Regions from separate parts of the Romboutsia sp. 1001285H_161024_C4 genome, predicted to be linked through region 2. Evidence: riboswitches for the same ligand, from Rfam matches in the RefSeq annotation. Region 2 holds a riboswitch; each other region holds the start of a gene.
What was found. Region 2 has a riboswitch for thiamine pyrophosphate ahead of thiD (bifunctional hydroxymethylpyrimidine kinase/phosphomethylpyrimidine kinase). Riboswitches for the same ligand answer to the same signal wherever they lie in the genome.
Positions count from the first base shown of each region.

Region 1 (3,293 bases), on a different contig from region 2:
CATCTACTATTATTGGTATATCTAATTCTTCTATCATTATTTTTATCATTTCTTTCATTTTAAGCCCTCTATTAGAACCTATTGGTGCCCCAAGTGGCATAACTGCTGCTGCCCCTGCTTCTATTAGCCTTTTGCCTGCATATAGATCTGGACTCATATATGGAAGAACTACAAATCCTTCATCAGCAAGTATTTTAGTTGCTTTTATAGTTTCTTCATTATCGGGTAATAAGTATTTTGTATCACTTATTACTTCTATTTTTATAAAGTTTCCACATCCCATTTTTCTAGCTATTCTTGCTATCCTAACAGCTTCCATATGATTAGTCGCTCCTGATGTATTAGGAAGTATTGTCATATTGCTAGGTATATGTGATAGTATATTTTCTTCTGTATTGTCTAAGTCTACTCTTCTTAGTGCCATAGTTATTATTTCACTGTTACTTGACTCTATTACTCTTGGTAACATATCATTTGAACTATATTTTCCCGTTCCTATTAAAAGTCTACTATTAAACTCATGTCCGTTTAATATTAATTTATCCATTTTTATCCCCCACATAATCTTATTTGTCTTCTATCAATATTTTTGTTGCTAAATTAGCCATGTGATTAGCACATATAGCCACCCTTGGTGCCATAAGCCCATCACCTTCTTTAGCTTCATTTATCTCATCTCCACATATGTAAAATTTATCTCTGATTTTTCTTGTTTTTATTATGTTAGAATCATAATATCCTGCCACTCCAGATGAGGATATTAAATATTTATCTCTCATTTTAGTTAAAATGTTATTTGCAATTTCTGCTTTGTACTTTGGATTATCAAAAGCCTCTATTATTATATCTACGTTCCCAAATTCATGTATATTTGATGAATCTATTATTTTGTTTATAGTTTCAACTTCTATAAATGGATTAATATTTTCTATATTATTTTTAAGTGCCTCGGTTTTATATTTTCCTATATCATTTATAAAATATTGTTGTCTATTTAAATTAGATGGTTCTACTATATCAAAGTCTGCTAGTATTAATGTTCCTACGCCTATTCTAGCTAAAGATATAGCTATATTTGAACCCAATCCACCAATACCTAATATTGCTACTTTTCCATTTTTTAATTTGTAGTGAACATTTGGAGTATGTCTGCTAACCATAAGATTTTCTAATTCTTCAAATTTTGGAATTTCACCCCTTTTTATTAATGTAACTCTATCATTTTCATATAATTCTAAATCTACATATGCATCTACTGGATGACCATTTAGTATTATTATATCTGCATCTTTTTTATATTTTTCTTTAACTTTATCTACTGTAACTATATCTTCATCAATATTTACAAGTAGCTCATTTATAAAAAGTTGCATCTTATCCCCCTCCAACAAACCTTATGACTTCTATAACATCTTCTTCTCTTAGTATATAGCTATCGTATTGATTATTTTCAATTATGTTTAAATTTATCTCTACTACTACGCTATCTTTTTTTACTCCAATATCTTCTAATAACTTTGATATTGTCATATCTGATTTAAATTCAAACTCTTCCCCATTTACCTTCACTTACATTTCCTCCTTTTAAGGATTATCTTTTATAAGATATAAAAATAATTATATAAATTTAACTTTAATAGCATTAAAAAAGCACTCTCTTTTTATAGAGAGCGCCTTATTTAACTAAAAATCTAGGTACATTAAAATATACGAGCTTCCCTACGTAAGAATTATCTTAATCAGGTTCTTAGAGTCTGAAAGTTATGGCTTTACTTCTCAGCTATCCAATCATAGCTCCCCTAGCTTTTATTTATTTTTACAAGTTGAGTGTAGCACAATGTATTTTCATAATCAACAAATTATTAGTTTATAAATAAACTATATATATATATTTATTATACGAATTTTATTTAATTTCCCTATTAAATTAGTTAGATTTCTTATGTATAATAATTATATAGTTATTCAATAATTTCAATATACTTTGAATTATTCTATAAATTAATTCTTATAAAAAATTCGGAGGCGAAAAAAATTGATTTCAAAAGATACAAAGTACTTTTTTATAGTACTAATACTTTTTTGTATAATTGGATTTACAGTAACTATATCTACAACACAACTCAATATTTTAATATATGGTTCTCCTATTTTTATGTTATTTTATGCACTTTCAGGGTATTCTCCTGCTTTAGCTGGATTAATTACCGCTAAAAAGTTTTTGTCTAAAGATGAATTTGATAGATTTTTAAGGAACTGTGTAAATGCAAACAGGAGTCTAAAGGAATATTTATATGTTATTATCGCCGCTTTAATACTTTGGACCGTTCCATATATAGTAGTTGAAATGTTTAGAGGCTATGGTGCCTTACTAAAATCCCCATTAATATTTTTAAGTTGGTTAACTCCTATAATGATATTTGGGGGAGGATTAGAGGAAATAGGATGGAGAGGTTTTTTACTTCCTAAATTACTAAAGAAATATTCTCCTTTTAAAAGTTCTCTAATAATAGGTATTATTTGGTCCTTATGGCATCTACCTTTATGGTTTGTAGTTGGTACACCACAACAACATACTAGTTTTATTCCATTTGCTCTTAGTTGTATTGCTTCTTCTTTTGTACTTACTTACATATACATGGAAACTAATAGCATTTGGCTTTGTATATTATTTCATGCTTTAGATAATGCTTGTTCTTATGTATTTGAGTATGATGTGGATTTACATATAATTATAGCTCTAGCAACTTGTCTAGCTGGTTTTATTATATTTTATATATCAAAAAAATGTATAAAACTAAAATCTAAATAATTCAAGTTATATTAATAATAATAAGCTATTTTTTAATAATAAAAAACGTATTGAAATTTTCAATACGTTTTTTATTATTAAATGTTTATGGTATTACACTTGTTCTATAAGGCCATATCCATCATGTCTTTTATATATAATACTTGTTTTATTTGTCTCTATATTTCTAAATAAAAAGAATTGATGTCCTAATAAATTCATTTGAACAATTGCATCTTCTGGAGTTATTGGCTTGTCCATTTTAAATTTCTTTCTTCTTTTTATTACATCGTCATCTAAATCTATTTCTTCATATTCCTCTATATTATCAAATCTTATACTTTCATTTTTTCTATTTCTTCTTATCATTTGTGTTTTGTATTTTCTAAGCTGTTTATAAAGCTTATCATATAATAAGTCTATTGCTGAATATAAATCTTCTTGGCATTCTTCAGCTCTAACGATAGTTCCATGTTTAGTATATACTGTCGCTTCAATACTT
Region 1 is NZ_JADNAJ010000004.1:34,705-37,997, forward strand. It holds gene I1959_RS08370 (thiazole synthase) at 1-547, opposite strand, end outside; gene thiF (sulfur carrier protein ThiS adenylyltransferase ThiF) at 567-1,373, opposite strand; gene thiS (sulfur carrier protein ThiS) at 1,375-1,569, opposite strand; TPP riboswitch at 1,700-1,811, opposite strand; gene I1959_RS08385 (CPBP family intramembrane glutamic endopeptidase) at 2,036-2,812, shown strand; gene hpf (ribosome hibernation-promoting factor, HPF/YfiA family) at 2,906-3,293, opposite strand, start outside.
Region 1: linked by a shared signal. The riboswitch ahead of thiS (sulfur carrier protein ThiS) and the one ahead of thiD (bifunctional hydroxymethylpyrimidine kinase/phosphomethylpyrimidine kinase) in region 2 are both predicted to bind thiamine pyrophosphate.

Region 2 (3,293 bases):
TAACACCAGTAACATCAATACCTCTAGATGCAACATCAGTAGCTATAAGATATTGTATATCTGCATTTCTAAAAGATTTCATAATTCTTTCACGTTTTGATTGAGGGATGTCGCTGTGAAGTTTAGCACAATTATACCCTCTTTGACAAAGTGCTTCATCTAAAGCATCTGCTCTTCTTTTGGTTCTACAGAAGATTATAGCTAAAAAAGGATTATCTTTATCAAGTACAGAACATAGTGCATCTTGTTTTCTTCTATCTGTAGTTTCTACAACTTCTTGATTTATATTTTCAAGTGTTATTTCTTCTTTTTCTATAGATACAACAATAGGATCAGTCATATATCTATAAGCTAATTTTTTAACTTGTGAGTTCATAGTAGCGGAGAAACACAATGTTTGACGCTTTTTAGGAACTTCCTTTAATATAGCTTCAACTTCATTTTTAAATCCCATAAATAACATTTGGTCAGCTTCATCTAGTACAAAAGTTTTTAACTTACTAAGATTTACAGTTTTTCTATCTAAGTGATCTAAAAGTCTTCCTGGTGTAGCTACTATAAGGTGTATATTTCCCTTTAACTTTTTTAATTGACCTGCTATATCTTTTCCACCATAAGCTGATAATACATTTATATTCTTACCTTTTGAAAGTTCAATGGCTTGTTCAGTTATTTGAATAGCTAGCTCTCTTGTTGGTGACAATATAAGTGCTTGAACATAATTAGCGTTTGGATTAATATTTTCAAATATAGGAAGTAAAAATGCTAGAGTTTTTCCCGTACCAGTTTGAGCTTCTGCTATAACATCTTTTCCAGACTTTATAAATCCAATACTTTCTTTTTGTATAGGTGTAGGAGAGTTAATTCCCCTATTTTTTAGTACATTTACTAAATCTTTACTAATTCCAAGTTCTTCAAAATTCATTATATATTACCTCTTAATATCTTTATAATTTGAGCAACGGATTTGACCGAAATAGTTTGCCAACACGTTGCTTAAAGCATTAGTGAACGTTATATCGTTGCGACATAGAAATAGTTATCCTGAATATCGCTTAAACGAAGTAAACTTTTTATTTATATTTTCCGTATTAATAAATAATATCATATAGTTATAATTAATACTAATAATATTATTTATTAATATAAAATATTAATGTTAGTTTTATATATTAATGGGTATTAAATAAATGTTAGTATTTATAAATATACAGAAGATTTTATAAATTATAATTAAAGTTGATTTATTTAGATTATAGAAATATACTATAAGTATAAAATAAAATATTTGCTAGGGGTGCCGAAAGGCTGAGAGACGAAACGTTAACCCTTGTACCTGATCTGGATAATACCAGCGTAGGAAAGCTTGATAATATATTATTATATTATATATTAAATTAGAAATTAAGGCTATATTCCAATGTTGGGGTATAGCTTTTTAATTGCAAAAATATATGATATTGAAGTTAATTGAGGAGATAACAAGCTTTAGCAAATTAAATATTTAATAAATAAAAGGGAGAAGATCATATGAAAAACTACAAAATACCTACACTGACAATAGCAGGTTCAGACTCGTCTGGTGGAGCAGGTGTACAAGCTGATTTAAAAACATTTAGTGCAATAGGAACTTATGGGATGAGTGTTATAACAGCTATAACAGCCCAAAATACTAAAGGTGTATTCATGGTAGAAGATTTAAGCAAAGAGATAATTAAAAAACAAATAGAAGTTGTATTTGATGATATACGTCCAAAATCTTTAAAAATAGGTATGGTATCTAGTGAAGAAATAATAAAAGAAATAGCAAAAACTCTAGATAAATACAAACCAGAAAATCTAGTTATTGATCCGGTAATGATATCAAAGAGTGGATATTCACTACTTAAGCCAGAAGCTAAGCAAAGTATGATAGAGTATCTTATACCAATGGCCTACATAATAACACCAAATACACCAGAAGCAGAAGAAATAACAGGTATTAAAATAGACAATGTTGAGGATATGAAATTAGCAGGTCAAAAAATATTAGAATTAGGTCCGAAGTTTGTACTTATGAAGGGGGGACACTTAGACGGTGATGCTGTAGATATACTTATAGGCAAAGATATATTTAAAGTATATAAGAGTGAAAGGCTATATAGAAAAAATACGCATGGAACAGGATGTACACTATCTTCAGCAATAGCTGCACACTTAGCATTAGGATATGATATATGTGAAAGCGTAAAAAGAAGTAAGGAGTATATAACAAACGCAATAAGATATAGTTTTGATATAGGAAGTGGAGTAGGACCTGTTCATCATTTCTATGAAATAGAAAATAAGAAAATATAGTATTGGGGTAGAGAATATGTATAGTTTAATAAATAAAGTTAAAGAAATTAATCCATTAGTACTTCATTATACTAATGAAGTAACTATAAATGATTGTGCTAATATAACATTGGCACTAGGAGCGAGTCCTTTAATGAGTTTTTCATATGAAGAAGTAGAAGAGATTGTTCAGGTAGCAAGTGCAGTGGTTATAAATATAGGTACTATGAAATCTTCTAACTTAGAATTATTTTTACAAGCAGGTAAAATGGCCAATAAGTACAATAAACCTGTTGTACTTGACCCAGTAGGGGTATTTGCTACAAAAACTAGGGCAAATTTTGTAAAAAGATTATTAAATGAAGTAAGATTTACTGCAATAAAAGGAAATGTAGCTGAGATTAAATATATAGGTGGATTTGATGTTAAAGGCAAGGGTGTTGACTCTTTTGATGATGACAAAAATATTGATGAGGCTATAAAAAAGATTGCTAACAAATTAGAATGTGTAGTTTGTGCAACTGGAAAAGTAGATAGTGTAACTGATGGAAATAGAATAATTAAAATATATAATGGAACACCTAAGTTAAAGTATATAACTGGTACAGGGTGTATGTGTGCTAGCTTAATGGGATCATATCTTGGGAGTAGTGATAAAACTTTAGAGGCTATCTCTATGGGGATAATGACGATGAGTTTATGCGGACAGCTAGCTGATAAAGAAAATATATCTATAGGAGACTTCAAAGTTGAGCTTATGAATAATATATATGACCTAGATGAAGAAAAGCTAAATAAATTTGGAAAGGTTGAGGTTATATAATGAAATTTACAGATTATTTATTTGAAGAAGTTAAAAATATATGGCAAGAATACTTAGAACATCCATTTATAAAAGAACTAGGAGAAGGTACTTTACCTAAAGAGAAATTTAAAAATTATTTAGTACAAGATTATTTATACCTTAAAGAATTTGG
Region 2 is NZ_JADNAJ010000001.1:343,769-347,061, forward strand. It holds gene I1959_RS01755 (DEAD/DEAH box helicase) at 1-925, opposite strand, end outside; TPP riboswitch at 1,284-1,380, shown strand; gene thiD (bifunctional hydroxymethylpyrimidine kinase/phosphomethylpyrimidine kinase) at 1,531-2,337, shown strand; gene thiM (hydroxyethylthiazole kinase) at 2,354-3,139, shown strand; gene tenA (thiaminase II) at 3,139-3,293, shown strand, end outside.

Region 3 (3,293 bases), on a different contig from region 2:
ATCATGTTTAGGAGTTGACTCTTTTCTATATCTTCTAGCTTTTTGTGGGTCAATAGCAAGTTCAAACATTTTTTCCCAATCAAGTTCTTGTCTAGCTTTACTCATTTGATTATCTATATCTCTAGATTTAGGAATTTTCTTTGCGATATCTGCAGCATGAGCAGCTATTTTAGTAGCTATAATACCTTCTTTAACATCATCTAAGTTAGGTAGTCTTAAATGTTCTGCTGGGGTTACATAACATAAAAAGTCAGCTCCATAACTAGCAGCTAAGGCACCTCCAATAGCACTTGTTATATGATCATATCCAGGAGCTATATCTGTAACTATAGGACCTAGCACATAAAATGGTGCACCATGACAAAGTTTCTTTTCAAGTAACATATTAGACTCAATTTCATCTAATGACATATGTCCAGGACCTTCTATTATTACTTGAACATTTCGTTTCCACGCTCTTAGAGTAAGTTCACCTAATATCATTAATTCTTTTATTTGACAAGCATCTGAAGAGTCATTTATAGACCCAGGTCTTAGAGCATCTCCAAGGCTTAATGTTAAGTCATATTCTTCGCATATATCAAGTAATTCATCAAAGTATTCATAAAAAGGGTTCTCACGTTGGTTAAGCTCCATCCAAGCATACATTAAAGAACCGCCTCTAGATACTATATTAGTAAGTCTTTTGTTTCTTTTAAAAACAGATGCAGTTTCTTTGTTTATACCAGCATGTACAGTAACGAAGTCTACACCATCATTTGCATGATTTCTTACTACATCTAAAAATTCTTTAGCAGTTATATCTTTTAATTCTTTATCGTAAAAACCAACAGCATCGTATATAGGAACAGTTCCTATCATAGCATTAGAAGATGATATAAGTTTTTTTCTAAATTCTTTGGTTTTACCAAAAGAACTTAAATCCATTATAGCTTCGGCTTTCATATCTAATGCCAAATTAACCTTTTTCATCTCTTCATCAATATCACAACAATCTTTTGATATACCTAAATTTACATTTATTTTGGTTCTTAGATTTTCGCCTACACCTTCAGGATTTAAAGATTTATGATTTTTATTAGCAGGTATTGCTACTTTACCTTTAGATATTAGCTCTCTCAAAATATTAACATCCATATTTTCTTTTTTTGCTACTATTTCCATTTCTTTAGTAATTATCCCCTTTTTAGCAGCATCCATTTGAGTAGTATACATCATATTAAAATCCCCCTTATTATATTTTAATAAATAAAAAAAGCCTTACCATAAGGCAAAGCTTCTCAAAATATGTATTAATAAATAGACTATATTTGTTTTATAGCTATTAATAAACACAAAAGTAACTTTCCTACGGTAGTATAAACTACATCAGGTTCGAAGGGTTAATGAATTTATCATTTCTCAGCCTAAAAGGCACCCCTAGTTAGATATCTTTTCAAAAACATTGTAGTTCTTTATTTATGTATTGTAAAGAAATTTTTTTGTACTTATAAAAACGGAAAGGCACCTATCAAAAGATAAGTGCCTTTATTTGGGCTAGCGTAATACTTATATAAAATATAAGTTCCCACTTAACTTAAGAATATCATAATGAATATTATTTGTAAATAAAAAAAGCAATTATAAAAAATTATCAATGCCTTATGTGTTGAAAAAACTATATATTAAAAAGAATAAAAAAAATAAAATATAATAATAGATTAAGAATACTTTTATTGGTGTATATACAATATATAGTATTTGGTTTAAATATTATATCTATAAATGGTAGATAATGATTAGTAAAACATTAAATAAAAGGTGGGAAAAATGAACTGGATAGAACTAAATAATCAAGTCATAATAAAAAATAAAGAAGGAAAATATCAATTAGAAAAAGATAAAGAAGCATTATACAGTTATATAAATGAATATATAAAACCTAGAACAAAGGTATTTAATAGTCTTGAAGAAAGGCTATCATATTTAATAGATAATAATTACTATTCTAAAGAAGTAATAGAAAGATATGATATAGACTTTATAAAAGAAATAGAAAGAATCATAAAAAATTATGGATTTAAATTTAATTCATATATGAGTGCAAATAAGTTTTATCAAAACTATGCACTTAAGACTAATGACAATAAAGAAATATTAGAAAGCTATAATGATAAAGTTCTCATAGTATCTTTAGCACTTGGAAATGGTGATAAAGACTTAGTAAAAAAATTGGCAGAGAAACTAGTAAAACAAGAATTTCAACCAGCAACACCTACATTTTTAAATGCAGGTAGAGCTAGAGCAGGAGAAATGGTATCGTGCTTTTTGATATCTATAGAAGATAGTACAGAAGGTATATCATATGCAATTTCATCAGCAAATCATCTATCAAAAATAGGTGGCGGAGTAGCGCTTAATTTATCAAGATTAAGAGCTTCAGGAGATCCTATTAAGGATATAGAAGGTGCAGCTGGTGGTGTGGTAGGAGTTGCCAAAATGCTAGAACAGTCATTTACCTACTTTAACCAAATGGGTGCAAGACAAGGTGCAGGGGCTGTATATTTAAGTGTATTTCATCCAGATTTTGAATTACTTATGGATACCAAAAAGATAAATGCAGATGAAAAAATAAGATTAGCATCATTATCTTTAGGGGCATTAATACCAGATAAATTTATGGAATTGGCAGAGAAAAATGAGGTGGCTTATGCATTTTATCCTCATTCTGTTTATAAAAAATATAATATAAATCTTGATGAGATGGATATGGAAAAATGGTATGATATTTTAAAAAATGATGAAGATATACGAAAAAAAGAAATAAATCCTAGAAAAATGCTAACAAAGATAGCACAGATGCAACAAGAAAGTGGATACCCATATGTTGTATTTTTAGATACTGCAAATAGAGAACATATACTAAAAGACGTTGGTAAAATCAAAATGTCTAATTTATGTTGTGAAATATTTCAATACCAAACACCATCAAATATAAAAGGATATGCTGGAGAAAATATATGGGGACAAGATATAAGTTGCAATTTAGGTTCTTTAAACATTGCTAATGTAATGGATAATAAAGATATAGAAAATACGATTGATACTGCAATAAGAGCATTAACTTTTGTTTCTGATAACACTAGTATAAATGAAGTGCCAACAATCAAAAATGGAAATGATTCGTCACATGCAGTAGGTCTTGGAGCTATGAATTTACATGGATACTTAGTAAGAGAAAATATACTATATACATCAGAAGAAGCAATAGACTTTTGTAATGTATTTTTTGCAATGGTTAGACATTTTGCTAT
Region 3 is NZ_JADNAJ010000005.1:217,396-220,688, reverse strand. It holds gene thiC (phosphomethylpyrimidine synthase ThiC) at 1-1,218, opposite strand, end outside; TPP riboswitch at 1,329-1,431, opposite strand; gene nrdE (class 1b ribonucleoside-diphosphate reductase subunit alpha) at 1,810-3,293, shown strand, end outside.
Region 3: linked by a shared signal. The riboswitch ahead of thiC (phosphomethylpyrimidine synthase ThiC) and the one ahead of thiD (bifunctional hydroxymethylpyrimidine kinase/phosphomethylpyrimidine kinase) in region 2 are both predicted to bind thiamine pyrophosphate.